Regions from separate parts of the Novosphingobium rhizosphaerae genome, predicted to be linked through region 1. Evidence: predicted binding sites of a transcription regulator. Region 1 holds the regulator's gene; each other region holds the start of a gene.
What was found. The regulator LexA, encoded in region 1, represses DNA repair genes until DNA is damaged. The targets are predictions, from matches to a motif close to GTTCCNCNCTTGTTCT.

Region 1 (9,732 bases):
CGACCCGCCTGGAAGAAGAATTCGAAAACCACACCGGCCTCGCCGACGTGGCCAAGGCCCAGGGGCTGACGCTGGCCACCACGCCCGCGCTGACCGCCGATGGCACCGTGTTCGGCCAAGCAGGGCAAAAGGCACCCGCCGATGTCGCCGCACTGCTCCAGGGTGCCTTTGCCATGGAACACGAAGGCGAAGGCCAGGTGACCCCGCTAGCCGATGGCAAGCGCATCGCGATCTATGACGTTGGCCAGATCACCCCGGCATCCCCTGCTCCGCTGGCGCAGATCAAGGACCAGGTCGCGCGTGATTTCGCCACCGAACAGGGCGTGGCCAAGGCCAAGGAAGCGTCGACCAAGGTGCTTGATGCCATGGCCAAGGGTGCTTCGCTGGCCGATGCGCTCAAGGCCCTGGGCGTGACGCTGCCCCCGGCCCAGCCAGTGAGCATCACCCGCGAACAGCTGGCCGCCATGCAGCAGAGCGGACGCCAACTGCCGCCGCCGCTGGTGCTGCTCTTCGCCATGTCCAAGGGCACGTCCAAGCCGCTCGAAGCGCCGAACAAGGCCGGCTTCTATGTCATCGCGCTCAAGAACGTGACGCCCGGCACGATCCCGGCCGGCGATCCCTTCCTGGGCCAGGCGGGCAAGCAGTTCGGCCTCGACATGGGCCGCGAGCTCGCCGAGGAACTGCGCCTCGCGATCCGCAAGAGCGTGGGCGTTTCCCGCAATGAAACCGCGCTGCGTGCGCTCAATGCCAAGCTTGTCGGTGCCCAGTAAGACCATGACCCAGACCTTGTCGCGTCCCGCGCCGCCCACCGGCGCCCAGCCCGAAAACAGCGCGGCGGCCTTCGCCGCGCTGGCGGCCGGAAAGCCGGCGCTGGTCTGGCGCAAGCTGATTGCCGACAGCGAAACCCCGGTGAGCGCCGCGCGCAAGCTGTTCGTGCCCGAACGCGGCGATTTCCTGCTGGAATCGGTGCAAGGTGGCGAAGTGCGCGGGCGCTACAGCCTGGTCGGGCTCGATCCCGACCTGGTGTTCCGCGCCACTGGTCCCGCGGCCGAGGTCAACACCACGTGGCAGACCGACCGCGAGGCCTTTGCCGCGCTGCCCGGCAACAGCCTTGCAGAACTGCGCGCGCTGGTCGAACGCTGCCGGATCGACGTGCCGGAAGGCCTGCCGCCCACGCTCGCCTGCCTGGTGGGCTATTTCGGCTATGAAACCATCGGCCTGGTGGAAAAATTGCCGCGTGCCGAACAAAGCGCGCTCGAATTGCCCGACATGCTGTTCGTCCGCCCCACCGTGCTGCTGGTGTTCGACCGGCTGACCGACGAACTCACCGCCGTGGCACCGGTCTGGGCCGGTGAAGGCACGCCCGAGGTGGTGCTGGCCCGCGCGGCCGACCGCATCGATGCCGCGCTTGCCCGCCTGCACGGCCCGCTGCCGGCCGATCCGCGCCTGCCTGAGCCGGTCGATCTGGTGCGCGAACCGCAGATGGCACCCGAACGCTATGGCCAGATGGTCGCCCGCGCGCGTGACTACATCACTGCCGGCGATATCTTCCAGGTCGTGCTGGCGCAGCGCTTCACCGCGCCGTTCCCCCTGCCGCCGATGGCGCTCTATCGCGCGCTGCGCCGGATCAATCCCTCGCCGTTCCTCTATTTCCTCGATCTGCCCGGCTTTTCCCTGATCGGGTCGAGCCCGGAAATCCTGGTGCGCATCCGCGACGGGGAAGTGACGATCCGCCCGATCGCCGGCACTCGCCCGCGCGGCGCCACCCCGGCCGAAGACCGCGCCAACGAGGAAAGCCTGCTGGCCGATCCCAAGGAACGCGCCGAGCATCTCATGCTGCTTGACCTTGGCCGCAACGACGTGGGCCGCGTGGCTGCCGCCGGCACGGTGAAAGTCACCGAAAGCTACACGATCGAGCGTTATAGCCACGTGATGCACATCGTCTCCAACGTGGTCGGCCAGCTTGATACCAAGCGCGCCGACTCGGTCGATGCCCTGCTCGCCGGCTTCCCCGCCGGCACCGTCAGCGGCGCGCCCAAGGTCCGTGCGTGCGAGATCATTGCCGAACTCGAGCCCGAAACGCGCGGCGCCTATGCCGGCGGCGTGGGCTATTTCGCGCCCGATGGCTCGGTCGATAGCTGCATCGTGCTGCGCACCGCCGTGCTCAAGGATGGCGTGATGCACGTCCAGGCCGGCGCCGGCATCGTCGCCGACAGCGACCCGGCGGCCGAACAGCGCGAATGCGAGCACAAGTCCGGCGCCCTCTTCGCCGCCGCCCGCGAAGCCATCCGCGTCGCCGCCGAACCGGCGTTCGGGCAATAGGGATTAGGCCATGATCCTCGTCATCGACAATTACGACAGCTTCACCTGGAACCTGGTCCACTACCTGATGGAACTGGGCGCGCAGGTGAACGTGGTGCGCAACGATGCGCTCACCGCGGCCGAGGCATTGGCCAGCGGCGCCAAGGGTTTCCTGCTCTCGCCCGGCCCCTGCACGCCCAACGAGGCGGGCGTCAGCCTCGATCTCGTCGGCGCGGCGGCGCAGGCTGGCGTGCCGCTGCTCGGCGTGTGCCTGGGCCACCAGTCGATCGGGCAATATTTCGGCGGCAAGGTCGTGCGCGGCGGGCTGATGCACGGCAAGACTTCGCCCGTCACCCATGATGGCACCGGCGTGTTTGCCGGGCTGCCCTCGCCGTTCACCGCCACGCGCTATCACTCGCTGGTGGTGGAAGACGTGCCCGAATGCCTCGTGGTCAACGCGCGCTCGGATGATGGCCACACCATGGGCTTTCGCCATGCCAGCCTGCCGATCCATGGCGTGCAGTTCCATCCCGAAAGCATCGCTACCGAACATGGCCACGCGCTGATTGCCAATTTCCTGGCGCTGTGCGGGGTGAACGTGCGGATGCCGGCATGAGCCTGCTGCCGCAGGTGGCGGAAACCCCGCTGCCGCAAGACGAAGCGCAGGCCGCCTTTGCCGCCATTCTCGATGGCAAAGTGGACGACGATGCCACCATCGCCTTCCTTGTCGCGCTGTCCGATCGCGGCGAAAGCGCCAGCGAGATTGCCGGCGCCGCCCAGGCCATGCGCGAACGCATGATCGCCGTGGCTGCGCCGGAAAACGCCATCGACGTGTGCGGCACCGGCGGCGACGGGCACCACACGCTCAACGTCTCCACGGCCGTCAGCCTGGTGGTGGCGGCCTGCGGCGTGCCCGTGGCCAAGCACGGCAACCGCGCCGCCAGTTCCAAGGCGGGCGCGGCCGATACGCTGGAGGCACTGGGCCTCAATCTCGATCGCGCGGTGGAAACGGCGGAAGAGACGCTGGCGGACCTGGGCATCTGCTTCCTGTTCGCCGGCAAGCACCATCCCGCGATGGGCCGGATAATGCCGATCCGCCGCGCCATCGGCCGCCGCACGATCTTCAATCTGATGGGCCCGCTGGCCAATCCCGCCGGCGTGCAGCGCCAGCTCGTCGGCATCGCGCGCCCGGCCTATGTGCCGATCTATGCCGATGCCCTGGCGCGCCTGGGCACGGCGCGCTCGTTCGTCGTCTCGGGTGACGAAGGGCTGGACGAACTGAGCCTGGCCGGCGGCAACGAAGTGGCCGATGTGCATGGCGAAGCGATCCTCATGCACCGGGTTGCGCCGGCCGACGCCGGCCTTGCCGTTGCGCCCGTCGACGCCATCCGCGGCGGCGACGCGGCCTACAACGCCGCCGCGCTCCAGGCCCTGCTCGATGGCCAGCACGGACCCTATCGCGATGCTGTGCTGTTCAACGCCGCGGCCGCGCTGATGGTGGCGGGCGAAGTGACCGACTGGCACGAAGGCGTGGAAGAAGCCGCCGAAACCATCGACAAGGGCCTCGCCCTTGCCCTGCTGCGTTGCTGGATCGACGCGCTGAAGTAAGGCCCCTGGAATGACCGACAAGCTCACCGAAATCTGCGACACCACCCGCGCCGAAGTGGCCCGGCGCAAGGCCGCCACGTCGCTGGCAGACCTGGCCGCGCGCGCCGCCACGCAAACCGCGCCACGCGGATTCGAAGCCGCGCTGCGCACCCGCGCCGCCAGCGGTTTTGCCCTGATTGCCGAAATCAAGAAAGCCAGCCCCTCCAAGGGCCTGATCCGCTCCGATTTCCAGCCCGCCGAGCATGCCCGTGCCTATGAGGCAGGCGGCGCCGCCTGCCTTTCGGTGCTCACCGACGCGCCCTATTTCCAAGGACATGAAGATTTCCTCGTGGCCGCGCGTGCCGCCTGCGCGCTGCCGGTCCTGCGCAAGGATTTCATGGTCGATCCCTGGCAGGTGGCCGAAGCCCGCGCGATCGGCGCCGACGCGATCCTGATCATCGTCGCCGCGCTCAGCGATGCGCAGATGGCAGAGATCGAGGCGGCCGCGCGCGAGCACGGCATGGACGTGCTGGTCGAAGTGCATGACGAAGCCGAAATGGATCGCGCCGCGCAGCTCCATTCGCGGCTGATCGGGGTGAACAACCGCGATCTCAAGCGCTTCGTGACCGACATCGCCAACACCGAGCGGCTTGCCCCGCGCGCGCCCGAGGGTACCCTGCTGGTGGCCGAAAGCGGGATCAACCACCACGCCGATCTGGTGCGCCTCTCCGCCTGCGGGGCACGCACGTTCCTGGTGGGCGAAAGCCTGATGCGCCAGCCCGACGTGACGGCCGCAACCCAGGCCCTGCTCCAGGGCTGAGGGCGCCTTGGCGCGCAAGCTGTGGTTCGATGGCGGCTGCCGGCCCAACCCCGGCCGCATGGAAATGGCCGTCGTCGCCCACGGCCAAACCTGGTTTGCGCCCGATTGCGGCAAGGGGGACAGCAATCGCGCCGAATGGCTGGCCCTGCTTGGCGCGCTGGACCTGGCCCGCCGCCTGGGCGAAACCGATGTGATCCTCTGCAGCGATTCCGCCTTCGTGATCGATCAGATCCGGGGTCGCACCGCCGCCCATCCCGCCTCGGCCGATTACCTGGCAGCCTATCGGAACGGCCTCGTTTCATTTTCCCGCGTGCGGGTGCGCCATGTCGGCCGCGCGCAGAACCTGGCCGGCATCGCATTGGACTATCTGCGCGCCGGGTTGGCTCCGCCACAGCCACTGGCCGAGCAACAGGACTTGCGCGTTTTCCCGCACATGGCATGAGCAGGGCATGACGCAGCTTACCCATCTCGATGCCCAGGGCCATGCACGCATGGTCGATGTCGGCGCCAAGCAGCCCACGCAGCGCGTGGCCGTGGCGCGCGGCATGATCCGCATGTCAGACACCGCCCTTGCCGCGATCCGCGATGGCACCGTGCCCAAGGGCGATGTGCTGGCCACCGCGCGCATCGCCGGGATCATGGCGGCCAAGAAAACCGGCGAACTGATCCCGCTGTGCCACCCCCTGTCGCTCGATGCCGTGGCGGTGGAATTCGCGTTCGTCGAACAGGGTGTGGAATGCACCGCAACAGCCTCTCTCACCGCCAAGACCGGCGTGGAAATGGAAGCGATGACAGCCGCTTGCGTGGCCTTGTTGACAATCTACGACATGGCCAAGGCGGTGGACAAGGGCATGGTGATCGACGCGGTCCGCCTGGTGGCCAAGCGCGGCGGCAAGTCGGGCGATTGGTCTGCGCCATGACCAGCCCGGTTAGCAACGGCCGCCAGCCTCCGCTCCAACTGGAAGACGCGCAGGCCCGCCTGGTCGCCATGGCGCCACATCTTTCGGTAGAACATCGCGCCACGGCCGAAGCGCTGGGGCATTACCTTGCCGCCCCGCTCTTGGCCGCGCGCACCCAACCGGCCACTGCGCTTTCCGCCATGGATGGCTATGCCCTGCGTGGCGCGGATTTGCCCGGGCCGTGGACGGTATTGGGCGAAAGCGCGGCGGGCCATCCGTTTGCCGGCAATGTCGGGCATGGCGAGGCGGTGCGGATCAGCACGGGTGCGGCCATGCCGGCCGGCGCGGATTGCGTGCTCTTGCAGGAAGACGCCGCGCGCCAGGGCGATGCGCTCATGCTCACCGGCACCCCGCCCAGCCCGCCGTCGCGGCACATCCGCCCGGCCGGGATGGATTTTGCCACGCACGATCCGCTGTTGCCCACCGGCACGCGGCTTGGCGCCGCGCAGATTGCCCTGGCGATCGGCGCCGGGCACGGCCATGTGCCGGTGCGCCGCCGCCTGCGCCTGGCGGTGATCGACAGCGGCGATGAACTCGCCGCCCCCGGCCGCCCCCTGCTGCCGCACCAGATCCCGGCCAGCAACGGGCCGATGCTGGCCGCCATGGCCGCGGCCCTGCCGGTGGACGTGCGGCGCATCGGCCCCGTGCCCGATCGGCTCGATGCCCTGGCCGCCGCCATCGATGGCGTGCGCGACGCCGATGTGGTGGTGACCAGCGGCGGCGCTTCGGTGGGCGATCACGATCTCGTCCGTCCGGCGCTGGAAGCGGTGGGCGCGCGCATCGATTTCTGGCGCGTGGCAATCAAGCCGGGCAAGCCGCTGCTGGTGGGCCATCGCGCCGCAACCTCGCTCGCCAGCCCGCAGGTGATCCTCGGCCTGCCAGGCAATCCGGCCTCGGCCTATGTCACGGCGCATCTGTTCCTGCTGCCGCTGCTGCGCGCGGCCCTGGGCGCAGCGCAACCCCTGCCCGCGCCGCTCCATGCCGCGCTGGCCCAGGCGTTGCCCGCTGGCGGCAGCCGCACCGAATTCCTGCGTGGCACATGGGATGGCCACGGCGTGACGCTCGATCCGCTGCAGGATTCTGGCGCCATTTCCCCCATCGCGCGGGCCAATTGCCTGGTGCGGCGCGAACCCGGCGTACCGATGCAACCGGAAGGGAGCCTTGTGCCGATCTATCTGCTCGATTTTGGCGGATTTGCTTGACGGGTTCGGTTTGGTTGCTTATTCGTTCCGCATTCGTTCGCCAAAGGAGACTTGCGGATGCTCACGCGCAAGCAGCACGAACTGCTCTCGTTCATCCAGACGCGCCTTGATGATTCCGGCATTTCCCCTTCGTTTGAAGAAATGAAGGAAGCGCTCGATCTCAAGTCCAAGTCTGGCGTGCACCGCCTGATCTCCGCGCTGGAAGAGCGCGGCTTCATTCGTCGCCTGCCCAACCGCGCCCGCGCGCTTGAAGTGATCCGTGAGCCGGAAAGCCTGGCCACCAAGGCTGCCCCGCGCAATGCCACGCCACGCCCCGCTCCTGCGGCGGCCCGCCCCACTCCGGTGGCGGCGAACGACGTGATCGAAATCCCGCTGCACGGCCGCATCGCCGCCGGCGCCCCGATCGAAGCGCTGGAAGGCTCGGCCATGCTGCCCGTGCCCGCCGCCCTGCTCGGCTCTGGCGAGCACTACGCGCTTGAAGTGTCCGGCGATTCCATGATCGAGGCGGGCATTCTCGATGGCGACTATGCCCTGGTGCGCCGCACCAACACCGCCCGCGACGGTGAAATCGTCGTCGCCCTGGTGCGTGGTGAGGAAGCCACGCTGAAATACCTCCACCACGAAAAGGGCCAGATCCGGCTCGATCCTGCCAACGCGGCCTATAACCCGCAGTTCTACGCGCCCGACGAAGTGGAAGTGCAAGGCAAACTCGCCGGGCTGCTACGCCGCTATCATTGATCATTGATGCCCGCCGCGGCGGATGATCATGCATCCGCCATGGGGATGACCGCAACAGGCGGGGCGGCAGTGGCAAGATAGCCATGGACCGCCCGCCACACCCGCCCGGCGAGCGCGGCCTGGTCCTGTTCCTGCCGCTCGCCGGCGGCATCGATCATCCCTTTGACGATGGCCATCACATCGTGCGCCGCTTCGTCCAGATCGCTCTGCGTGCCAAGGTCGGTTTGCATCAGAACAGTGCGCAAAATCCCATGGAGATGGCGCGATACGCGCTGCGTTTCCGGGTCATGCGGCATTCGTGCCTCTTCCACATCGAGCAGGCGCGCCAGCTTGGGCCGTCGCAATTGATGGGCCACGGCCGCGCCGATCATCCGGACCAGTGCCTCCTGGCCTGAAACGCGCGCCAGCGCCTCTTCGCACTCGGCAATCAGGATCGATGTCTCGCGCACGATCAGCGCGCCAACCAGCGCCTCCTTTCCGGGGAAATATTGATAGAGCGAACCCACGCTGACGCCCGCCCGCGCCGCAACCGCGTTGGTGGTCAGCGCGGCGATTCCCCCCTGCTCCAGAATGCGAGCCGCCGCCTCGACGATGGCCGCCACGGTTTCCACCGCCCGCGCCTGTCTCGGCAGTTTCCGGGGGACCTGGCGCGGAGGGGGAGACGGTTCGGGCATGGCGGGAATGCGAGTAGCCAAATGTGATGATCTGCTCGCATTCTAGGGGCCTCACTGCACGATGCAAGGATGCACCATGACCAAGCAATTTACCCCCGCGCTCACCGTCTTCATGCTGGTGAAGACCTCGCCCGAATGGCTCGGCTTCTCCATCGATCGCCGCTTCGCCCTGCTGGGCGAGCATGTCAGCCCGATCCTCGAAAGATATGCCGACAGGGTGTCGCTGCGCTTTTTCGACGTGGAATTCTACGCCACGCGCGTCACCGACGTGTGGATGTGGGAAGCAGTCGATCACCACAGCTACGAGTTGCTGGTCGAAAGCCTGCGCGAAACCCCGTTTTGGGACCGGTATTTCTCGATCGTCGAAATCCTGCCCGGCGTCGAGAACGCCTATGCCAACAATTATGATCGGCCAGCCCTAACGGCTTGAGCACCGCTGGCGTGGGACGAGCCGGCCGCCCGCCCCACGCCGCCGGCGCCGGGACAACCGGCACGGCAAGAACTGGCTCGCGATCGGCCAGCATGGTAGAAGCGCACATGGCCCAAATCACCTTGCTGCTCGCGTTTCTCGCAGCTGTTGCCATCCTGACGATCACGCCGGGTGTAGACACGGCACTGGTGCTTCGCGCGGCAGCGGTGGAAGGCAAGCCTGCCGCCGCGCGCGCTGCCCTGGGGATCGCACTTGGCTGCCTGGCCTGGGGCGCGGCGGCCGCGCTCGGCCTCGGCGCTGTGCTGGGCGCCTCAAAGATCGCCTATACCGTGGTGAAACTGGCGGGCGCGGCCTACCTTCTGTGGCTGGGCATCAAGCTCTTGTGGAAACCGCGCGGCTCCTTGGATAGCGGCGCCGGTTCAACCCGCGCCAACACGGCGACGAACGCGTTCTGGCGCGGCTTCCTCACCAACCTGCTCAATCCCAAGGTGGGTGTGTTCTACGTCACCTTCCTGCCCCAGTTCGTGCCGCCTGGCACAAACGTGGCGGCCTATTCGTTCGGGCTGGCCTGCGTCCATGTCGTGCTGGGACTGGTCTGGTTCGCGGCGCTGATCGCAGCCACCGCGCGACTGGGCACGGCCCTGCAGAAACCTCGCCTTGTTACCATGCTCGATCGTCTGACGGGCGGGGTCTTCGTGGGCTTCGGCCTGAAGCTGGCTGTTTCCTCCGCCCGCTAGACCGCAGAATTTCACCTTCGCGGGAAAACGTAATGCACTTGGCCGAAAAACCAGCCCTTTGTCGACTGGCCGGCTGCATCGCATAACGGCCGGAAGCGGGCGCGCCGCATCAGGGCGGCGCAACTGGATTGGGCAAACTTGCTATCGGAATCCACGGTGGATCCTGTTGTTCGCCAAGCGCTCGGGCTTCCATCAGCGTCCACGCCGAGCCGAAAGCGCAGTTGGGCTTGCTCCCCGGCCTGCAACGGACCGCCGGGAAAATCGCCAGGATCAATACACTAACC
Region 2 (9,732 bases), 540 kb from region 1:
AGGGGCCTGATCTTGCAATGGTGCGTTAGTCGCTGCGTGGCAACCATGCACGGGGGTAAATGGCTTCGTCCCGATAAGGCACACCCCGCTACCGCTTGGTTAAATTCTGCCGCGGGCTTGCCCCATGGTACAGGGGGCGCTATCGGCCGCGGCAGACGCCACCGGTGCCCGCGCAAGCGGGCTAAGAGGGAAGCCGGAACCAAAGCCGGCGCTGCCCCCGCAACTGTTTCCGGACGAGCGCCACGCCCTTTGTGCGCCACTGGCCCCCACGCGGGCTGGGAAGGCCGGCGTGTCGCGATGACTTCGGATGAGCCAGGAAACCTGCCGGTGTGTGGTCGTTCCGCGGCCGGGCGGGGTGTACCGGGCGCAAGCGTGACGAGTTTCCGCCCGGGGCCCGGCGGACCCTCGCGCCATGGACGGCAAGACTGTCCATGGGCCGGGAGGAAAAGACCATGAAGACTTCGCTGTTTGCGCTGGCCGCCACGCTCGTGCTGGCCATGCCTGCCCATGCCGAGGAAGCTGCACCATCCGATGGCGCAGAAATCACCGTCCTGGCCACCGGCAGCGCCCTGTCGCTCGACCAGACCGGCCAGGCGATCAGCGTCGTGCCGCTGCAAACGATCGAGGCGGTGCAGGGTGTCGATATCACCCGCGTGCTCGAACGCGTGCCGGGGCTGACCTATTCGCGCACCGGCGGGCTTGGCGCGCAGACGGCCGTGCGCCTGCGCGGCGGGGAAGGGCAGCACACCCTTGTCCTGGTCGATGGCGTACGGGTGGAAGACCCGTCCGCGCCTTCGGGCGGGTTCGATTTCGGCACGCTGACCAGCGGCGGCATCGAAAGGATCGAAGTGCTGCGCGGCTCCAACTCGGTCATCTGGGGCAGTTCGGCCATCGGCGGGGTGATCGCGGTGACCACGCGCGAGATCGACGGCGCGGAAGCTTCGGCCGAAGCCGGCTCGCGCGGCAGCTATGATGCCGAGGCGGTCGCCGGGGTTAAGCGCGATCGCTATGCCTTCTCGCTGGGCGGCGGCTATGCCACCACCGATGGCGTCTCGGCCGCAGCCAATGGCACGGAACGCGATGGCTATGACCAGTGGCGCGTGGGCGGCAAGGGCCGCGTCAACCTGACCGACACGCTTTCGCTGGTGGCCAGCGCCCGCTATGCCGATGGCAAGACCCAGATCGATGGCTATGACGCCGATTTCAATTTCGGCGATACCCCCGAATATACCACCACCCGGCAGTTCTTCGGCCGTGCCGGGGTGCATTACGCGGGCGGCGCCCTCACGCTGGACGCAGGCTATGCCCTGTCGGACACGCGCCGCCGCTATTACACCGGCGGAGCAGACGACACGTTCGAATACGGTTACAACGGCCGTAGCGAGCGGGTGGAACTCAACGGCCGCTATGCGCTGCCGGCCGATTTCGCGCTCGATTTCGGCGCGGATCGCGAATGGACCCGGTTCGACAGCACTTTTGACGCGCAACAGCGCGCGCACCTGACCAGCGGCCATGCCATGCTCGGCTGGTATGGTGCCAAGGCCAGCCTTGCCGGCGGCGTGCGCTATGACGAACAGAGCCAGTTCGGCAGCAACGTGAGCCTCGGGGCCAACGGCACCGTGGAAGTGCTGCGCGGCCTGCGGTTCAACGCCAGCTATGGCGAAGGCTTCCGCGCGCCCACGCTCTACCAACTGCTTTCGCCCGATTACGGCAACGCCAATCTCAATCCCGAACGCAGCCGCAGTTATGATGCCGGCTTGGCCTATACCAGCGCAGACGGCACGTTCCACGCCGGGCTCACGCTGTTCCGCCGCGATACGCGCAACCTCATCACCTACGTCTCGTGCTACATGGTGGAAAGCGCGCTGTGCACCGGCCATGCCTATGGCGTGTATGACAACGTGGGCAAGGCGCGCGCGCAGGGCGCCGAACTGGAAGTGGGCGCCACGCTCAGCCCAGGGGTCAAGGGGCAGATCGCCTATGCCTATACCGAAGCGACCGATCGCACCCCTGGCGCGGCCACGTTCGGCAAGGACTTGGCGCGCCGTCCGCGCCACGCGCTGACCACTTCGCTGGACTGGACCACGCCCTGGGCCGGCCTGGCCCTCGCCGCGGATATCCGTTTTCAATCCGAAACCTTTGACAACGCGGCCAATTCGATCAAGCTGTCGGGCGGTAGCGTCACCACGCTGCGCGCCAGCCTGCCGATCCTTCATCAGGCCGAACTGTTCGGCCGGGTGGAAAACGTGTTCGATCGGCCGCTGGTGACGGCAGCGGGCTATGGCGCGCTGGGTCGTTCGGTGTTTGGCGGGGTGCGCCTGCGCTACTGATGGCGCGCCGCGGCACCAGCGAAAGGAATGACCTTGACGTGATCGGCCGTGTGCTGCCCCGCTTGTCTTGCCGCCGCCTGCCTGCACTGCTGGCCCTGGCTCTGGTGGGATGCGCGCGGGTTGCCCCGGCCGGTGAGGCGGCGCATGGCGCAGGTGCCCTGCCGCGTATCGTCTCGCTCAACCCGTGCAGCGACGCGGTGCTGGCGCAAGTGGCCGACCGCGGGCAGATTCTGGCGCTGTCCTTCTACAGCCGCGATCCTGCGCAAACCTCGATGGACGTGGCCGAGGCGCGCCGCTTTCCCTCCACCGATGGCGCCGTGGAAAGCGTGGTCGCGCTTCATCCCGACCTGGTGGTGACCAGCACTTATGCCGATCCGGCCACGCTGGCGGCGCTGCGCAGCATGGGGCTGCGCGTGGAAACGGTGGGCATTGCCGATTCGCTGGCTGCGGCGCGCGCGCAGGTCCGCAGCCTGGCCGCCTGGGCCGGCCATCCAGAGCGCGGTGCGGCACTGCTGGCGCAGATCGATCGCGCCGTGGCAGAGGCTGCGCCGCCGCCCGGCCATGTTCCCATTCCGGCCGTGTTGTGGGAGCCGGGCGGGCTGGTGCCGGGCCAGCACACGCTGGTCTCTGACCTGATGAGCCAGGCGGGTTTTGCCAATTTCAGCGCGCAGCGCGGGCTGGGCCAATCCGAACGCCTGCCGCTGGAGCGCATGCTGGCCGATCCGCCGCGCGTGATCCTGGCGGTGGGCCCGGCACCGGGCACGATCGTGCCAGGCACCGGCCCGGACGAAGACCGGCTGCTGTTCCACCCCGCGCTCGCTGCGTTGACGCACACCGCGCGCGCCCCGATCGCGCCCAATCTCATCTATTGCGGTGGCCCCACGATTCCGCGCCTGCTCGATCGGCTGGTGGCGGTGCGCCGCGAACTGGAAGGCCCTGCGTTGGACAAAGCTTTGGGTAGGCCGCAATGAACCGAGCCGCTCTGCCCGTGGTGCTGGCCACGCTGCTCCTGCTGCTGTTTCCGCTGTGCCTGATGGCGGGGCAGGTGTGGATCAATCCGTTCGATCCAGCCGGGGCCCCATACAGTGCCAATGCCACGGTAATCCTGGCGCAACTGCGCCTGCCGCGCGCGGTGCTGGCGGTGGTGGTGGGCGCCGGGCTGGGCGCGTCAGGCGCGGCGATGCAAGGATACTTGCGCAATCCGCTGGCCGATCCCGGCCTGTTCGGGGTGGCGCCGCTGGCTGCATTGGGTGCTGTATTGTCGTTGTTCATGGGCTTTGCGGTGCAGCCTTTCGCGCTACCGGCCATGGCCCTGGCAGGCGCGGCGGGCGGCATGGTCCTGCTCGCCCTGATCGCTTCGGGGCCGCGCACCGGCCTGGCCGGCGGGGTGGCGCTGTTCACCCTGGCGGGGATGATGCTTTCCAGCCTTGCCGGCGCGCTCACCAGCCTGGCGATCAGCCTGGCGCCCAATCCCTTTGCCCTGACCGAGATCGTGACCTGGCTGATGGGCGCGCTCACCGACCGCAGTTGGCACGATGTCGCGCTGGCCGCGCCGCTCACCGCGCTGGGCCTTGCCGTGCTGTGGCGGGCAGGGCCGTCGCTCGATGCGTTGACGCTGGGCGAACTGGCCGCGCGGTCGATGGGGCTCGATCCCGCGGCCTTGCGCTGGATGATGGTGCTGGGCGTCGGGCTGGTGGTGGGCGCCGGGGTTTCGGCCGCCGGGGTCATCGGCTTTGTCGGGCTGATGGTGCCGCACATTGTCCGCCCGTTCACCGATCGCCGCCCGTCCAGCCTGCTGCTGCCCAGCGCGCTGGCTGGTGCCCTGCTGTTGCTGGTCGCCGATGCGCTGTGTCGCTGCCTGCCGCTGGCGGGCGGGGAACTGCGCCTGGGCATCGCGCTCAGCCTGCTGGGGGCGCCGTTCTTCCTGCACCTCCTGCTGCGCCTGCGGCGTGGTCTCGCCTGAAAGGGGCGCGCATGGAACTTGTTGCCGAAGCCGTAACCGTGGTGGGCCGCCTGCGCGAAGTGCGCGCAGGCCTTGCGCCCGGGCGCCTGACGGTGATCTGCGGGCCGAACGGCGCGGGCAAGTCCACCCTGCTGTCCGCCCTGGCCGGCCTGGTAGAGCCTGACGCGGGCCGCGTGTGCCTGGGCCAGCACCGCCTGGGCGAATTGACCGGGCGCGAGCGGGCCATGGCGATCGGCTATCTGCCCCAGGCCGGCGAAGTGGCATGGAACGTGACGGTGGAAACGCTGGTGCGGCTGGGCCGCCTGCCGCACCGCACCCCGGCCAAGGTGGACGCCGCCGCCACCATGGCCGCACTCGACGCACTCGATCTCAATGCCTTGGCCGGGCGCGAGGTGGGCACGCTTTCGGGCGGGGAGCGCGCCCGCGCCCTGCTCGCCCGCGTGCTGGCCGGGCAGCCGCGCTGGGTCTTGGCGGATGAACCACTGGCCGCGCTCGACCTGGCGCACCAGCAGGCGCTGCTTGCCCATTTTCGCCGCCTGGCCGGCCAGGGCGTGGGCGTGGTGGTGGTGGTGCATGATCTAGCGCTGGCGATGAACCACGCCGATCACGTCATCGTGCTCGATCGCGGCACCGTGGCGGCCAATGGCCCGCCGCACGTGGCCCTGGCCGAAGAGGTGCTGGCCAGCGTGTGGGGGGTCAAGGCGCGCTGGGTAGGAGACGGGCGCAGCCGCGCGCTTGCGATCGGCTGACCGGCTTCCCACATTCCAGATCAATCGTCCTTGCCCACGCAGCCATCTTGCGCGGCTATTGCTGCGCTGCGACAGGCTTGCGTGAATCGAACAAATCTGGAACACCGCCCTTCATGTCGACCGCATCCACTCGTGCGCGTAGCGCATTGACCACCCTTTCCGTGCGCGGCGCGCGCGAGCACAACCTGAAGGGCATCGATGTCGATCTGCCGCGCGACAGCCTGGTGGTGATCACCGGCCTGTCGGGCTCGGGCAAGTCCAGCCTGGCGTTCGACACGATCTATGCCGAGGGGCAGCGGCGCTATGTCGAATCGCTTTCGGCTTATGCGCGCCAGTTCCTGGAAATGATGCAGAAGCCCGATGTGGAGCACATCGACGGCCTTTCGCCCGCCATTTCCATCGAGCAGAAGACCACCAGCCGCAACCCGCGCTCCACCGTGGCGACGGTCACCGAAATCTACGACTATATGCGCCTGCTCTGGGCGCGGGTGGGCATTCCCTATTCACCGGCCACCGGCCTGCCGATCAGCGCGCAGACCGTCAGCCAGATGGTCGACCGCGTGATGGCCCTGCCCGAAGGCACGCGCGCCTATCTGCTCGCCCCCGTGGTGCGCGGCCGCAAGGGTGAATACCGCAAGGAACTGGCGGAGTGGCAGAAGGCGGGCTACACCCGCGTGCGTATCGATGGCGAGATGTTTGCCATCGAAGACGCCCCGGCGCTCGACAAGAAGTACAAGCACGACATCGAAGTGGTGGTCGACCGCATCGCGGTGAAGGACGGCATCCAGACGCGCCTGGCCGACAGTTTCGAACAGGCGCTCAAGCTGGCCGATGGCCTGGTCTATATCGACCTGGCCGACACCACCGTGGCGGAACTAAATGGCGAGGCGCCGCCGGAAAAGGCCAAGAAGGGCGCCGCCAAGGGCCAGTTGAAGGGCGCGGGCCTGCCCGACAACCGCATCGTCCTGTCCGAAAAGTTCGCCTGTCCCGTCTCGGGCTTCACGCTCGACGCGCTCGAACCGCGCCTGTTCTCGTTCAACGCGCCCCAGGGGGCCTGCCCGGCCTGCGATGGCCTAGGCGAAAAGCTGCTGTTCGATCCACAACTGGTGGTGCCCAACGAGCATCTCAGCCTCAAGCAGGGCGCCATCGTGCCCTGGGCCAAGTCCAACCCGCCCAGCCCCTATTACATGCAGGTGCTCGCCAGCCTGGCCGGGCATTTCGGGTTCAGCCTGGACACGCCTTGGGACAAGCTGCCGGGCGAAGTGAAGATCGTGATCCTCCACGGCACCGCCGGCAAGGCCGTGCCGCTCACCTTCATCGACGGCAAGAAGAGCTACACCGTCTCCAAGGCGTTCGAAGGCGTGATCGGCAACCTCAACCGGCGCATGCTGCAGACCGAAAGCGCCTGGATGCGCGAGGAACTGGGCAAGTTCCAGACCGCGCAGCCCTGCGAAACCTGCAACGGCGCGCGGTTGAAGCCCGAGGCGCTGAGCGTGAAAGTGGCCGGTAGCGACATTTCCACCGCCACGCACCTGTCGGTCAGCGATGCGCTGGAATGGTTCGCCACGCTCGATGGCAAGCTCACCAGCCAGCAGAGCCAGATTGCCAAGGCCATCCTCAAGGAAATCAACGAGCGGCTTGGCTTCCTCAACAATGTCGGCCTCGATTACCTCAATCTCGATCGCACGTCCGGCACGCTCTCGGGCGGGGAATCGCAGCGCATTCGCCTGGCCAGCCAGATCGGCTCGGGTCTTTCGGGCGTGCTCTATGTGCTCGATGAACCCTCCATCGGCCTGCACCAGCGCGACAACGACCGCCTGCTCGAAACCTTGAAGCGCCTGCGTGACCTCGGCAACACGGTCATCGTGGTGGAGCACGACGAAGACGCGATCCGCACGGCCGATTATATCGTCGATCTGGGGCCGGGCGCGGGCGTGCACGGGGGCGAAATCGTGGCGCAAGGCACGCTGGACGATATCCTGTCCAGCGAAGACAGCCTGACCGGCCAATACCTGACGGGCGCGCGCCGCATCGAAGTGCCCAAGAAGCGGCGCAAGGGCAATGGCCTGTCGATCGTGGTCGAAGGCGCGCGGGCCAACAACCTCAAGAACGTGACGGCCAAGATTCCGCTCGGCACGTTCTGCTGCGTCACCGGCGTGTCCGGCTCGGGCAAGTCGAGCCTGACCATCGACACGCTCCAGGCCGGCGCGGCGCGCATGCTCAACGGCGCGCGCGTGGTGGCCGGCGCCCATGATGCGATCAAGGGCCTCGAACACTGCGACAAGGTGATCGAGATCGACCAGTCGCCCATCGGCCGCACCCCGCGCTCCAATCCGGCCACCTACACCGGCTCGTTCACCCTGATCCGTGACTGGTTTGCCGGCCTGCCCGAAGCGCAGGCGCGCGGCTACAAGCCCGGCCGGTTCAGCTTCAACGTCAAGGGCGGCCGCTGCGAAGCCTGCCAGGGCGATGGCCTGATCAAGATCGAAATGCACTTCCTCCCCGACGTTTACGTGACGTGCGAGGAGTGCGGCGGCAAGCGCTACAACCGCGAAACACTGGAAGTGAAATTCAAGGGCCATTCCATCGCCGACGTGCTCGACATGACGATCGAAGACGCGGTGGAATTCTTCAAGGCCGTGCCCCCGATCCGCGAGCGCATGGCCATGCTCCACGAAGTGGGGCTGGGCTATGTGAAAGTGGGCCAGCAGGCCACCACGCTATCGGGCGGCGAAGCCCAGCGCGTGAAACTGGCCAAGGAACTGGCCCGCCGCTCCACCGGCAAGACGCTCTATATCCTCGACGAACCCACGACCGGCCTGCACTTCGAAGACGTGCGCAAGCTCCTGGAAGTGCTCCACCGCCTGGTGGACCAGGGCAACAGCGTGGTGGTGATCGAACACAACCTGGATGTGATCAAGACCGCCGACTGGATCATCGACATGGGCCCCGAAGGCGGCGTGCGCGGCGGCGAAGTGGTCGCCGTGGGCACCCCGGAGCAGGTGGCCAAGACCAAGGCGAGCTTTACCGGGCATTACCTGGCGCCGTTGTTGAAGCGGTGAAGGCCTAAGATCCTCCCCGCTCCGCGGGGAGGGGGACCACGCGAAGCGTGGTGGAGGGGGGCGGCAGAACGCGACTTGTAGGGATGCTATACCATCTCGAGACTAAGCAGGTCCGTTGCAAGTGATGGGCAGAGATTGGGATATTGCCGTCATTGGGTTCGCATCGTAGGAAAGTGCTCTACGATGGCACTGCTACCCATTACTAAGATCAACTCCATTGGTGGCGACCTCTTAGCCTGATATCTCGGAATCCGTTTGGACATGGGGGTTTTGTGACGGAAGAAGTTCAGCAAACGCGGTATCAGCGGTATCTTGAGGAGATCAGCGAGGATATCACCGAAACAGTACAAGCTATGGGCTGCCAACCCATACTGTTCATTGGTTCAGGACTTCCGCGTCGTTATATGGGTGCCCCTAACTGGGACGAACTGCTAAATCACCTTGCTGGTGAGTGTTCGGCAATTGAAAAGGGGCTTGGATTTTACAAGCAGTCGCTTAAAACTCCGATGAAAATTGGTGAGGAGTTTGCTCGCCTATATCAAGAATGGGCTTGGGGCGTGGGGCATAATGAGTTCCCCGAGAACATGTTCGGCGAGGATGTGAACGCACAAGACTACTTGAAATTCAAAATATCTGCTCTCCTCAATTCTATAACACCGGCAGACTTTTCGCAGCTAGGCGGCGATAATTTTAAAGCAGAAATTGAAGCTCTCCGTAACATCAAGCCTCATGCGATCATAACGACCAATTATGACCGGATGATCGAGATGATTTTTCCCGACCATGAGCCTATTATCGGCCAGCAGATTCTCCGGGGGCAGCAGTTTTCGGTGGGAGAAATATTTAAAATACATGGATCAATTGAGCAGTATAATAGCATTGTATTTACTCAGACTGACTATGATAATTTTGCTAAAAAGAAAAAGTTCTTAAGTGCTAAACTGTTAACTTTCTTCAATGAGCATCCAGTGCTGTTCATCGGATATAGCGCATCCGACCCCAATATTCGGTCTATCCTATCAGATATCGACGAAGCCCTACCTGAAAAGGGCGGTATAATCCCGAATGTCTATATCCTGGAATGGAACGATGGGTTAGCGGCCGACAGTAGCCCAGCCAGAGACAAGTTGATAGCGACAGAAGAAGATCGCAGCATCCGTGTGAAGTTGATCGAAGCGTCAGATTTTGGCTGGGTATTCGATGCATTCGCGGCCAACCCAGTTCTCAATGATGTCAACCCACGAGTGCTTAGGGCATTGATTGCTCGTTCATACACCCTCGTTCGCCATGACATTCCGACAATGACGATCGAAGCGGATTTCAAGATGCTCAACCAAGCTGTTGAAGACTCAAACAGCTTTGCCAAGTTGTTTGGGATTGCAAATATCAGCGATTACAGTGCAGCATCTGCGCATCACTGCCTTAGTGCCACCGAACTGACAAATCAGCTTGGCGGAAAAGGATCGTACATAGCTGTGTCGCTGATCAGAAAGATAAAAGAAGATAAGGGCGTGGATATTAAAGAAAGCGATAACCGCTATCATAGAACAGAAAAAGTGAATAAGACTATGTTTCACAAATACTCTGCCGACATGCTAGAGATACTTAAAAAAGTCCAAGCAGGTGAG
Region 3 (9,732 bases), 430 kb from region 1:
CCGGCCCGGTGCGCGACCTGGTCGCGGCACTGAGCGCGGCCGTGCACGCGGCGCGAAAGGACATTGCATGAGCTGGATCAACCGCGTTCGCAACGCGCTGCCCTTCACCCCCAAGCGCGATACGCCCGACAACCTGTGGATCAAGTGCCCTTCGTGCAGCGAAATGCTGTTCACCAAGGAGTATGAAGACAACCAGTCGGTCTGCCCGCGCTGCGACCACCATGGCCGCATCGGCGCCGATGCGCGCCTGGCACAGCTGATGGACCCCGGTTTCGTCCTGCTGCCCGCGCCCAAGGTGAAGGAAGACCCGCTCAAGTTCCGCGACACCAAGAAGTATGCCGATCGCATCAAGGCCGCCCGCGCCGCCAACCCGCATTCCGATGCACTGACCAACGCGGTGGGCCGGATCGAAGGCAAGAAGGCCGTGGTCGGCGTGCAGGAATTCGCGTTCATGGGTGGATCGATGGGCATGGCCGTGGGCAATGCCTTCATCGCCGGCACCGAGCGCGCAATCCGCGAAAAGTGCCCCTATGTCGCCGTGACAGCGGCGGGCGGCGCGCGCATGCAGGAAGGCATCCTGTCGTTGATGCAGATGCCGCGTTCTACCGTGGCGATCAGCCGCCTGCACGCTGCGGGCCTGCCCTATATCGTGGTTCTCACCGATCCGACCACCGGCGGCGTGACCGCCAGCTATGCCATGCTGGGCGACGTGCAGATTGCCGAGCCGGGTGCCCTGATCGGCTTTGCCGGCCAGCGCGTGATCCAGGACACGATCCGCGAAAAGCTGCCCGAAGGCTTCCAGCGCGCGGAATACCTGCACGCCCACGGCATGATCGACATGGTGGTGCACCGCCACAACCTGCGCGCCACCCTGGCCGAAACCATCGATTACCTGATGGCCGCCAAGGCCGCCTGACACGAACGCGCCCCGCCCCCGCGCCCGCGCGGGGGTGGATCGGCGGGAGGGGGTTTCGTGAAGGACTTCGCGATTTCCGAAAATCCGGCAGTGCAGGCCCAGCTCGATCGGCTGGGCGCGCTGTCGCTGCCGCAAGGGCGGCTGGGCCTCGACACCGTGCGTGAGCTCTGCGCGCGTCTGGGCAACCCGCAAGACCGGCTGCCGCCAGTGTTCCACGTGGCCGGCACCAACGGCAAGGGTTCCACCTGCACGTACCTGCGCTTCATGCTGGAAGCGCAGGGCCTGCGCGTGCACACCGCCACCAAGCCGCACCTGGTGCGCTATAACGAGCGTATTCGCCTGGCCGGCCAGTTGATCGACGATGCGCTGCTGGCCGATCTGCTCAAGCGGGCGCTCGACGCCGCAGAGCCAGACCTGAAGCCGAGCTTTTTCGAAGTGACCACCGCCGCGTTGTTCCTGGCCTTTGCCAGCGTGCCGGCGGATGCCTGCGTCATCGAAACCGGTCTGGGCGGGCGGCTGGATGCCACCAACATCCTGCCAACGGCGGCCTGCGCCGGCCTTGCCACGCTGGGCCTCGATCACGAGGCGTTCCTGCTTTCACCCGATCCCGGCATTCCCGCCGCCGCGGCGCAAGACCCGCTGGCGCGCATCGCCTTTGAAAAGGCCAGCATCGCCAAGCCGGGCGTGCCGCTGGTCACGCTGGCCTATCCGCCCCACGCGGCACAAGTGGTCGCCGATACGGCCGCGGCGCAAGGTGGCATCCTGGTGCCGCGCGGCGCGGCGTGGGATGCCAGCGTGGAGGGCGCAATCGTCTATCGCGACAGCCAAGGATCGCTTACCCTGCCGCTGCCCGCGCTGGCCGGCGCCCACCAGGCGGAAAACGCTGCGCTCGCCGTGGCCATGCTGCGCCACCAGAGCGCCCTCGACGTCAGCCCGCAGGCCATGGCCGATGGCATCCGCGCCGCGCGCTGGCCTGCCCGGCTGCAACGGCTGGGTGCCGGGCCGCTGACGGCGCAAGTGCCGGGGCGCACGGTGTGGCTCGATGGCGGACACAATCCCGATGCCGGCCTTGCCATCGCCCGCCACCTCGCCGCGCAGCCCCCGGTGCACGTGGTCATCGGCATGCTGGCCAACAAGGACCCCGGCGCAATCCTCGCCCCACTGGGCGATCATGCGCTGTCCATCTCGGTCGTCCCCGCGCCCGGCCACGATGCCCACCGGCCCGAGGATTTCGCCGCGCACAGCGCCCTGCCCGTGCGCAGCTTTGCCGATGTGGAAGCGGCCCTGGCCGCGCTGCCGGCGGACGGCGACGTGCTGATCGTCGGCTCGCTTTACCTTGCCGGAGACGTGCTGGCACGCAACGGGGAAGTGCCGGATTGAATCGGCAGGCGTGATTTCCACCACCCCCAACCCCCTCCTCTGAAGAGGAGGGGGCTTAGATATCAATTCTTTACCCCCCCTCCTCTTCAGAGGAGGGGGTTGGGGGGTGGTGCGAAGCCACGCGCAAGGCCCCGCGCGACACCCTTGCCCACTCCAGCAGCACGAAGACCACCGCCAGCCCGCCGGCCAGCGCGGCATAGCGAAACACCGTGGCATAGCCATAAAGGTCGAATGCCTCGCCCGCGATCCCGCGCCCGAGCGAGCCGATCAGGAACGTGAGCGAGGACAGCAGCGCATATTGCACGGCGGTGTAGCTACGGCTGACGATGCCCGACATATAAGCGACGAACGCCGCCCCGGCGATGCCGGTGGAGATGTTTTCAAAGCTGATCGCCAGAAGCAGGCGCACCATGCGATCATCGAACCCGAACGCGCCGAACAATGCGTGGAGGCCAATGGCATGGCCCACCCGGTCGATCAACGGGGCGCCTTCGGCCAGATCGGCATAGACGAAATTGCCCAGGATCGGCAGTACCGCACCGATCAGGATCGTGGGCATGCGCCCCAGCCGCACGAACAGGAAGCCACCCAGGCTGATCCCGGCAATGGTCATGAAAATGCCGAAAAGCTTGGAGGCAAAAGCCACCTCGTCCTTGGAATAGTGCAGGAATTCCAGATAGAACGGAAAGGCAAAGCTGGCCCACATGTTGTAGCACAAGGTGTAGGTCAGGATCATGCCGACCACGATCAGCACGCCCCAGCGCAAGCGGCCGACCAGTTCGGCCAGCGGCGCCACCAGCGCCACATAGAGATGGTTCATCGCCGTGCGCACCGGTCCATGGGCCATGTCGGGCGCGGCAAGTACGGCCACCTGCCGCGTCTTGAGCGCGTTGACCACCGCCGAAACCAGCAGCGGCACGGCCACCGTGGCCAGCACGATCAACGGCCCGGTTTCGCGCGTGAAGCTGGCGACGGAGGGGTGCTTTTCCCCCGGCCCCAGCGGGCTGAGCATCTTGACCATGAACAGCACGATCGTGGCAATCGCCCAGGCCCAGCTGGCCCCCACCACCGCCAGCGCGGCAGTGCGGGCGGACGCGTTGAGTTCACCCACCTGCCCCAGCGTGGCGTGCAAGGCGCCCTGCTCGGCGCGCGGCGTATCGGGCGCGCGCAGCGTGACCACGAAGACCAGGCCGATCAGCCCGGCCATCAGCAGATAGACCAGCGGCCAGCTCATCCGCCCGGCCATGACCAGTGCCAGCGCCCCACCCACGATCGAAGCGATGCGATAACCGAACTGATAGATCGAGGAAAGCAGCTCGACGCTGGCCTGTTCGTCGGCCACGTCGATCCGCCAGGCATCGATCGCCACGTCCTGCGTGGCCGAAGCCAGCGCGCCCAGGAACGCGAACAGCGCAAAAGTGCCGATGGCATGGGTGGGATCGGTGGCGGCCAGCCCGGCAAAGCTGAGCACCAGCACCCCCTGGCACAGCGCGATCCAGCTCTTGCGGCGGCCCAGCCGCTCCAGCCCCGGCAGCGCCAGGCGATCGACCAGCGGCGACCACAGGAACTTGAACGAATAGGACAGCCCGATCCACGACAGCACGCCGATGGTGGCCAGATCGATCTTCACTTCGCCCAGCCAGGCGTTGAGCGTGCCGATCAGCAGCGCATAGGGCAACCCGGAGGAGAACCCGAAACCCAGCATCGTGGCCGACTTGCGCGATTGCAGCGCCAGCTTGAACAGGCGCCAGCCCTTGGGTTTCTGTGGCGCGGGGGCCGATGCCATCGTGGTCTCCTGGTTGCTCGCTGGGCACCCTAGGCGCGGGGAAGGCCCTTCGACAAGCGCAGGGCGAACGGATTTCACGACCGAAGTGCCGTTCGGGCTGAGCTTGTCGAAGCCCCAAGCACCCCCATCCGCCGCCACTTTGACGCAAAGGCGCCAATGGTCTATGGGCCGGCGATGACACTTCCCCCAAAAGGCAGGAGCGGCCGCCCGGGACGGCCCGCCGCTTCCAACAAGGCCGCAAGTACACGCCGTCCCGATGGCAAGCCGGCGCCGCGCGCAGACCGCGCCGCGCCGCGTGACGGCAGCAAGCCCGGCGCCAAGCCAGCGGGCAAGCCGCAGGCACGGCCCGCGGCCAAGATCGAAGGCAAGCTGAGCCCCAAGCCGGTTGCGCCCAAGCCCGCAGCGCGGCGCGACGATCGGCCGAGCGGCATGGCCCAGGCCAGCTCGCTCACCCGCCCGCAGCAGGGCGAACGCCCGTTCCGCATCGCCAACCATCCGGCCAAGGCGGCTGCCCGGCCCGCAGCCAAGCCCGCCGCCGCGCCGGCCCAGCCGCGCGAGGAAGGCCGCGAGGGCGAACGCATTGCCAAGCTGCTTGCCCGCGCCGGCGTTGCCTCGCGCCGCGAAGTGGAGCGCCTGATCACCGAAGGGCGCGTGCGCCTGAACGATGAACTCGTCACCACGCCCGCCACGATTCTCAAGAACCTCAAGGGTGTGAGCGTGGACGGCAAGCTGATCGCCGCCGCCGCCCCCACCCGCGTGTTCCGCTTTCACAAGCCGGCCGGCCTGATCACGGCCGAGCGCGATCCTTCGGGTCGGCCCACGATCTACAACGCGCTGCGCAACGCGCTGCCGCCGGGCACGCCGCGCGTGATGCCGGTGGGACGGCTGGACCTCAACACCGAGGGCCTGCTGCTGCTGACCAACGACGGCGAATTGAAGCGCGCACTGGAGCTGCCCGCCACGGGCATCCCGCGCACTTATCGCGCCCGCACCTTTGGCGACATCTCGCAGAACCAGCTGGAAGAGCTGATCGAGGGGATCGAGATCGAAGGCATTCACTATGGCCAGATCGACGCCAACATGGAGCGGCGCACCGGCCGCAACCAGTGGATCGAAATGACCCTGACCGAAGGCAAGAATCGCGAAGTGCGCCGCGTGCTGGAGCATCTGGGCCTGCAGGTCTCGCGCCTGCTGCGCACCGCCTATGGCCCGTTCGAGCTGGCCGACCTGCCCCGCGGCGGGGCCGAGGAAGTGCCGCAGGTTCTGGTCGAGCGCTTCCGCAAGACGCTCAAGACCCAGCCCGCGCAGGCAGCCCAGCCGGCCCAGAGTGCCCAGCCCGCCAAGCCGGCCACGCCCAACACGGAAAATTGAACGAATGCGTATCATTGCCGGGCAATGGCGCGGACGCAAGCTGAACGCGCCCGCCGGAGACACCACCCGCCCCACGTCGGACCGCACGCGCGAGACCCTGTTTTCGATGCTGACCAGCCGGTTGGGCGATTTCGAAGGCCTCAAAGTGGCCGATCTGTTTGCCGGATCGGGTGCGCTGGGGCTGGAAGCGCTGTCGCGCGGGGCGGCGCATTGCCTGTTCGTGGAACAGGACGCGGCCGCCATCCGCGCGATCCGTGCCAACCTCACCGCCTTCCGCGTGCAGGCCCAGGCCGATGTGCGCGCCTCGTCCGTCCTGTCACTGGGACCGGTCAAGGAACCGCTGGACCTTATCCTGCTCGATCCGCCCTATGGCACCGGCGCGGGCGCGGTGGCGGTGGACAAGCTGGTCCGGCTGGGCTGGATCGGCGAAGGCACCTGGGTGAGCCTGGAAACCCACGCCGACGAAGCGCCGCAGATCAAGGCCTGCGAAGTGGAAAGCGAACGCAAGGTGGGCAAGGCACGGCTCACGCTGCTGCGCTTGAAGGCCTGACAGGGCAGCGCTGGCGCCCTTCGACAGGCTTCAGGACAGGCCCCTAGCGCGCTGGCTTGGGCGCCAGCAGCACACCCGCCAAAGTCACCGCCCCTGCCACCGTCAGGAACAGGCCCACGCTGGCCGTGCCACCGCGCGCCGCCAGCAATTGTGCCGCGAACGGCGCCAGCGCGCCGCCGATGATCCCGCCCACGTTGAACGCGATCGAAATGCCGGTGTAGCGCACCGGCACGGCATAGAGCGTGGGCAGCCAGGCGCCGAGCGGGCCATAGACCAGCCCCATCACGAACAGCGCCAGGGCCAGCGTGGCAAAGACCAACGGCAGATGCCCCGATCCCAGCCCCAAGCCGAAGACCAGCCCGACCAGCGCTGTGAGGCCTGCGCCCACGCGCAGCACGGCGGCCGGCCCGCGCTTGTCTGCCCACCAGCCAGCCAGCGCGATGCCCGCAGCCAGGAAGAAATTGGCGGCCAGCTGCACCGCCAGAAATTCCTGCTTGGCATAGCCGAGCTTGGTGGTGGCAAATGAAAGCGCGAAAGTGGTGGCGAGATAGAAGATGGCAAAGCAGGCGACGACGCCCGCGATGCCGGCCAAGACCGCACCGGGATGATCGGCCATCAGGCGGCCGACCGGGACCTTGGGCGGAGGCGCGGCTTCCACCGCTTCACGGAAAGCGGCGGTTTCCCCGATCTTGAGCCGCACCCACAGGCCCAGGCCGACCAGCAGCGCGCTGGCCAGGAACGGCACGCGCCAGCCCCAGCTGGCAAAGGCGGCTTCGGGCAAAGTCAGTCCGAGGATCAGGAACAGCCCGTTGGCAAACAGGAAGCCGAGCGGCGCGCCCAATTGCGGCGCCGCGCCAAAGCGCGCTTCCCAGCCCTTGGGCGCATTTTCAACCGCCAGCAGCGAAGCCCCGCCCCATTCGCCGCCCAAGCCAAAGCCCTGGCCGAAACGCAGCAGGCACAAGAGCGCGGGCGCCACCGGCCCCGCCATGGCATAAGTCGGCAGGAACGCGATCAGCATGGTCGATCCGCCCATCAGCATCAGGCTGGCCACCAGGGTAGACTTGCGCCCCACGCGATCACCGAAATGGCCGAACGCGATGGCCCCCACGGGCCGCGCCACGAAGGCCAGGCCAAATGTCATGAACGAAAGCAGCACTTGCGCCTCGGGCGCCTGGGCCGGAAAGAACAGCGGCCCGATCACCAGGGCCGCTGCCGTGGCATAGATATAGAAGTCATAGAATTCGACCGCCGTACCAACCAGGCTGGCAGCAAGAATCCGGCCGTGCTGGCGGATGGGATGGACGGCGTGGAGCGGGGTGGGCGCGGTCATAACGCACGCGACGTTCCCGCCGGCCGGTGCGTTGTCAAGCGAACAATGATCTTGTGCACCGCACGCAAAAGGGGCGCCGGTTTCCCGGCACCCCTTCCCCGTTGGCCCGTCCCATTGTCAGGGCAACAGTGTTGCGACCCTTCAGGGCTTGTCGGTTACACGCCGCCGCGGTTGCGGCAGTTGTCCGTGACGGTGCGCGAACACACCGGATACTTCTTGGCGGGCATCGCGCTGGTATCGCTGTTCGCAGCGTACTGGCTGTTGCTGCCGGCCGTCGCGTTGCTGCCGCTGTCCGTGGCAGCATCAGCCGCCGGGGCGGGCGAGGGCGCGGTGTTGGCCGCCATGCCGCCCGAAGTGCTGCCCTGGGCGTCAGCACCGGCGGCGGGCGCCGGCGGCGTGCTTCCGGCAGCCGATGCCGTGGCACGGCCCTGGACCTGCGCCACGATCGACGGCCAGATCTGGGCGCGCTGGTCGGGCGTCATCGCGTAGACCTGGCCACGCTGGGTATCGTTCAGCGCCCACCAGCCCTTCTGCTGGTCAGCATTGAGCGACCAGAAGTATTCCTGCTGCGCCGAGGGCCAGGCATCATACTTGGCCTTCAGATCGGCCGGCCAGGTATCATACTGACCCTTCTGCTCGGTGGTCATCGAAAACGGCCCGGCAGGCGCTGCGGCAGCGGCCGCATCCGCAGTCGCGGGCGGGGTGGTAGCGGCCGACTGGGCGTGCAGTGCAGCCGGGATCGAAGTAACGGCAAGCGCAAAAGCGCTGATAGACATGATCTTTCGCATGGGGATCTTCTCCTGTTCCCAAGATCAGAATTTGTCCAAGTTACGCCCCATCCCTTCATTTCGTTTCCGCCCAATCGGCAAGGCGTGATCTTGCGTCGATCAGCCGATCGACTTGCCCTTGGCATACGACAAACCGTGTTTTTGTTGATGTATGACAGATGAATAACCGGCAATCACCGCGTCCGATGGCAAATGGCTCGGGGCAAATCCGCCTTGCGCGCGCGCATCCAGTTCCCTACTTGTTCCACGGTGACGAGCTTTGCCCCCCCTTCCCATGCCGCTGGAACAGAACCCGACTGGCTTTCCGGCCTGAACCCGCCGCAGCGCGAGGCCGTGCTGACCACCGACGGGCCAGTGCTGATGCTGGCCGGCGCCGGCACGGGCAAGACCGCCGCGCTGACCGCGCGTCTTGCCAACCTGTTGCGCCAGCGCCTGGCCTATCCTTCGCAGATCCTGTGTGTCACTTTCACCAACAAGGCGGCGCGCGAAATGCGCGAGCGCGTGGGGCATCTGATCGGCCCGGCGGTGGAAGGCATGCCGTGGCTGGGCACGTTCCATTCGATCGCGGCCAAGATGCTGCGCCGCCATGCCGAACTGGTGGGGCTCACCAGTTCCTTCACCATCATCGATACCGATGACCAGTTGCGCCTGCTCAAGCAGCTGATCCAGGCCGAAGGCGTGGATGACAAGCGCTGGCCGGCCAAGCAGCTGGCCGGGCTGATCGACCGCTGGAAGAATCGCGGGCTTGCCCCGGCCGACCTGGATGCCGGGGAAAACGAAGCCTATGCCAATGGGCGCGGCGCGCATTTCTATGGCCTCTATCAGGACCGGCTGCGCACCATCAACGCCTGCGATTTCGGCGACCTGACGCTGCACATGCTGACTATCTTTCGCCAGCATCGCGATGTGCTGCAAACCTGGCAGGACCGCTTCCGCTATATCATGGTGGACGAATACCAGGACACCAACGCGGTGCAGTACCTGTGGCTGCGGCTCCTGGCGCAAGTGCGCAAGAACATCTGCGTGGTGGGGGACGACGATCAGTCGATCTATTCCTGGCGGGGCGCGGAAGTGGCCAATATCCTGCGCTTCGAAAAGGATTTTCCCGGCGCCAAGGTGATCCGGCTGGAGCAGAACTATCGCTCCACCCCGCATATCCTGGGCGCGGCATCGGGCCTGATTGCCGAGAACGCGCAGCGGCTGGGCAAGCAATTGTGGACCGAGCAGGACGGCGGCGACAAGCTGCGCGTGATCGGCGTGTGGGACGCGCCCGAGGAAGCGCGCCGCGTGGGCGAGGAGATCGAGCGGCTGGAGCGCGAGGGCTGTCCGTTGGATCGCGTGGCGATCCTGGTGCGCGCGCAGTTCCAGACGCGCGAATTCGAAGACCGCTTCATTCAGATCGGCCTCGCCTATCGCATCGTCGGCGGCTTCCGGTTTTACGAACGCGCCGAAGTGCGCGATGCGCTCGCCTATCTCCGGCTGGTGGGCCAACCTTCGGACGACCTGGCGTTCGAGCGGATCTTTAACACGCCCAAGCGCGGCCTGGGCGACAAGACGCTGGAGAAGCTGTTCCGCTTTGCCCGAGCGCAACAGGTGCCGCTGCTGCGTGCG

Region 2: the regulator LexA is predicted to act here: its motif matches at 5,130-5,145, upstream of uvrA (excinuclease ABC subunit UvrA).
Region 3: the regulator LexA is predicted to act here: its motif matches at 8,352-8,367, upstream of R9J51_RS10085 (ATP-dependent helicase).

Annotation. Positions count from the first base shown of each region.
Region 1 is NZ_CP137861.1:2,622,887-2,632,618, reverse strand. Features, by position in the region: gene R9J51_RS12035 (peptidylprolyl isomerase) at 1-770, shown strand, start outside; gene trpE (anthranilate synthase component I) at 775-2,322, shown strand; gene R9J51_RS12025 (anthranilate synthase component II) at 2,333-2,917, shown strand; gene trpD (anthranilate phosphoribosyltransferase) at 2,914-3,909, shown strand; gene trpC (indole-3-glycerol phosphate synthase TrpC) at 3,920-4,708, shown strand; gene R9J51_RS12010 (reverse transcriptase-like protein) at 4,716-5,150, shown strand; gene moaC (cyclic pyranopterin monophosphate synthase MoaC) at 5,158-5,628, shown strand; gene R9J51_RS12000 (molybdopterin molybdotransferase MoeA) at 5,625-6,869, shown strand; gene lexA (transcriptional repressor LexA) at 6,927-7,607, shown strand; gene R9J51_RS11990 (TetR/AcrR family transcriptional regulator) at 7,634-8,218, opposite strand; gene R9J51_RS11985 (darcynin family protein) at 8,358-8,711, shown strand; gene R9J51_RS11980 (LysE family translocator) at 8,819-9,448, shown strand.
Region 2 is NZ_CP137861.1:2,086,066-2,095,797, forward strand. Features, by position in the region: cobalamin riboswitch at 160-330, shown strand; gene R9J51_RS09580 (TonB-dependent receptor domain-containing protein) at 453-2,330, shown strand; gene R9J51_RS09585 (ABC transporter substrate-binding protein) at 2,369-3,301, shown strand; gene R9J51_RS09590 (FecCD family ABC transporter permease) at 3,298-4,293, shown strand; gene R9J51_RS09595 (ABC transporter ATP-binding protein) at 4,305-5,042, shown strand; gene uvrA (excinuclease ABC subunit UvrA) at 5,156-8,104, shown strand; gene R9J51_RS09605 (SIR2 family protein) at 8,377-9,732, shown strand, end outside.
Region 3 is NZ_CP137861.1:2,189,553-2,199,284, reverse strand. Features, by position in the region: gene trpA (tryptophan synthase subunit alpha) at 1-71, shown strand, start outside; gene accD (acetyl-CoA carboxylase, carboxyltransferase subunit beta) at 68-916, shown strand; gene R9J51_RS10115 (bifunctional folylpolyglutamate synthase/dihydrofolate synthase) at 974-2,296, shown strand; gene R9J51_RS10110 (AmpG family muropeptide MFS transporter) at 2,367-4,082, opposite strand; gene R9J51_RS10105 (pseudouridine synthase) at 4,257-5,453, shown strand; gene rsmD (16S rRNA (guanine(966)-N(2))-methyltransferase RsmD) at 5,458-6,003, shown strand; gene R9J51_RS10095 (MFS transporter) at 6,047-7,333, opposite strand; gene R9J51_RS10090 (hypothetical protein) at 7,489-8,109, opposite strand; gene R9J51_RS10085 (ATP-dependent helicase) at 8,371-9,732, shown strand, end outside.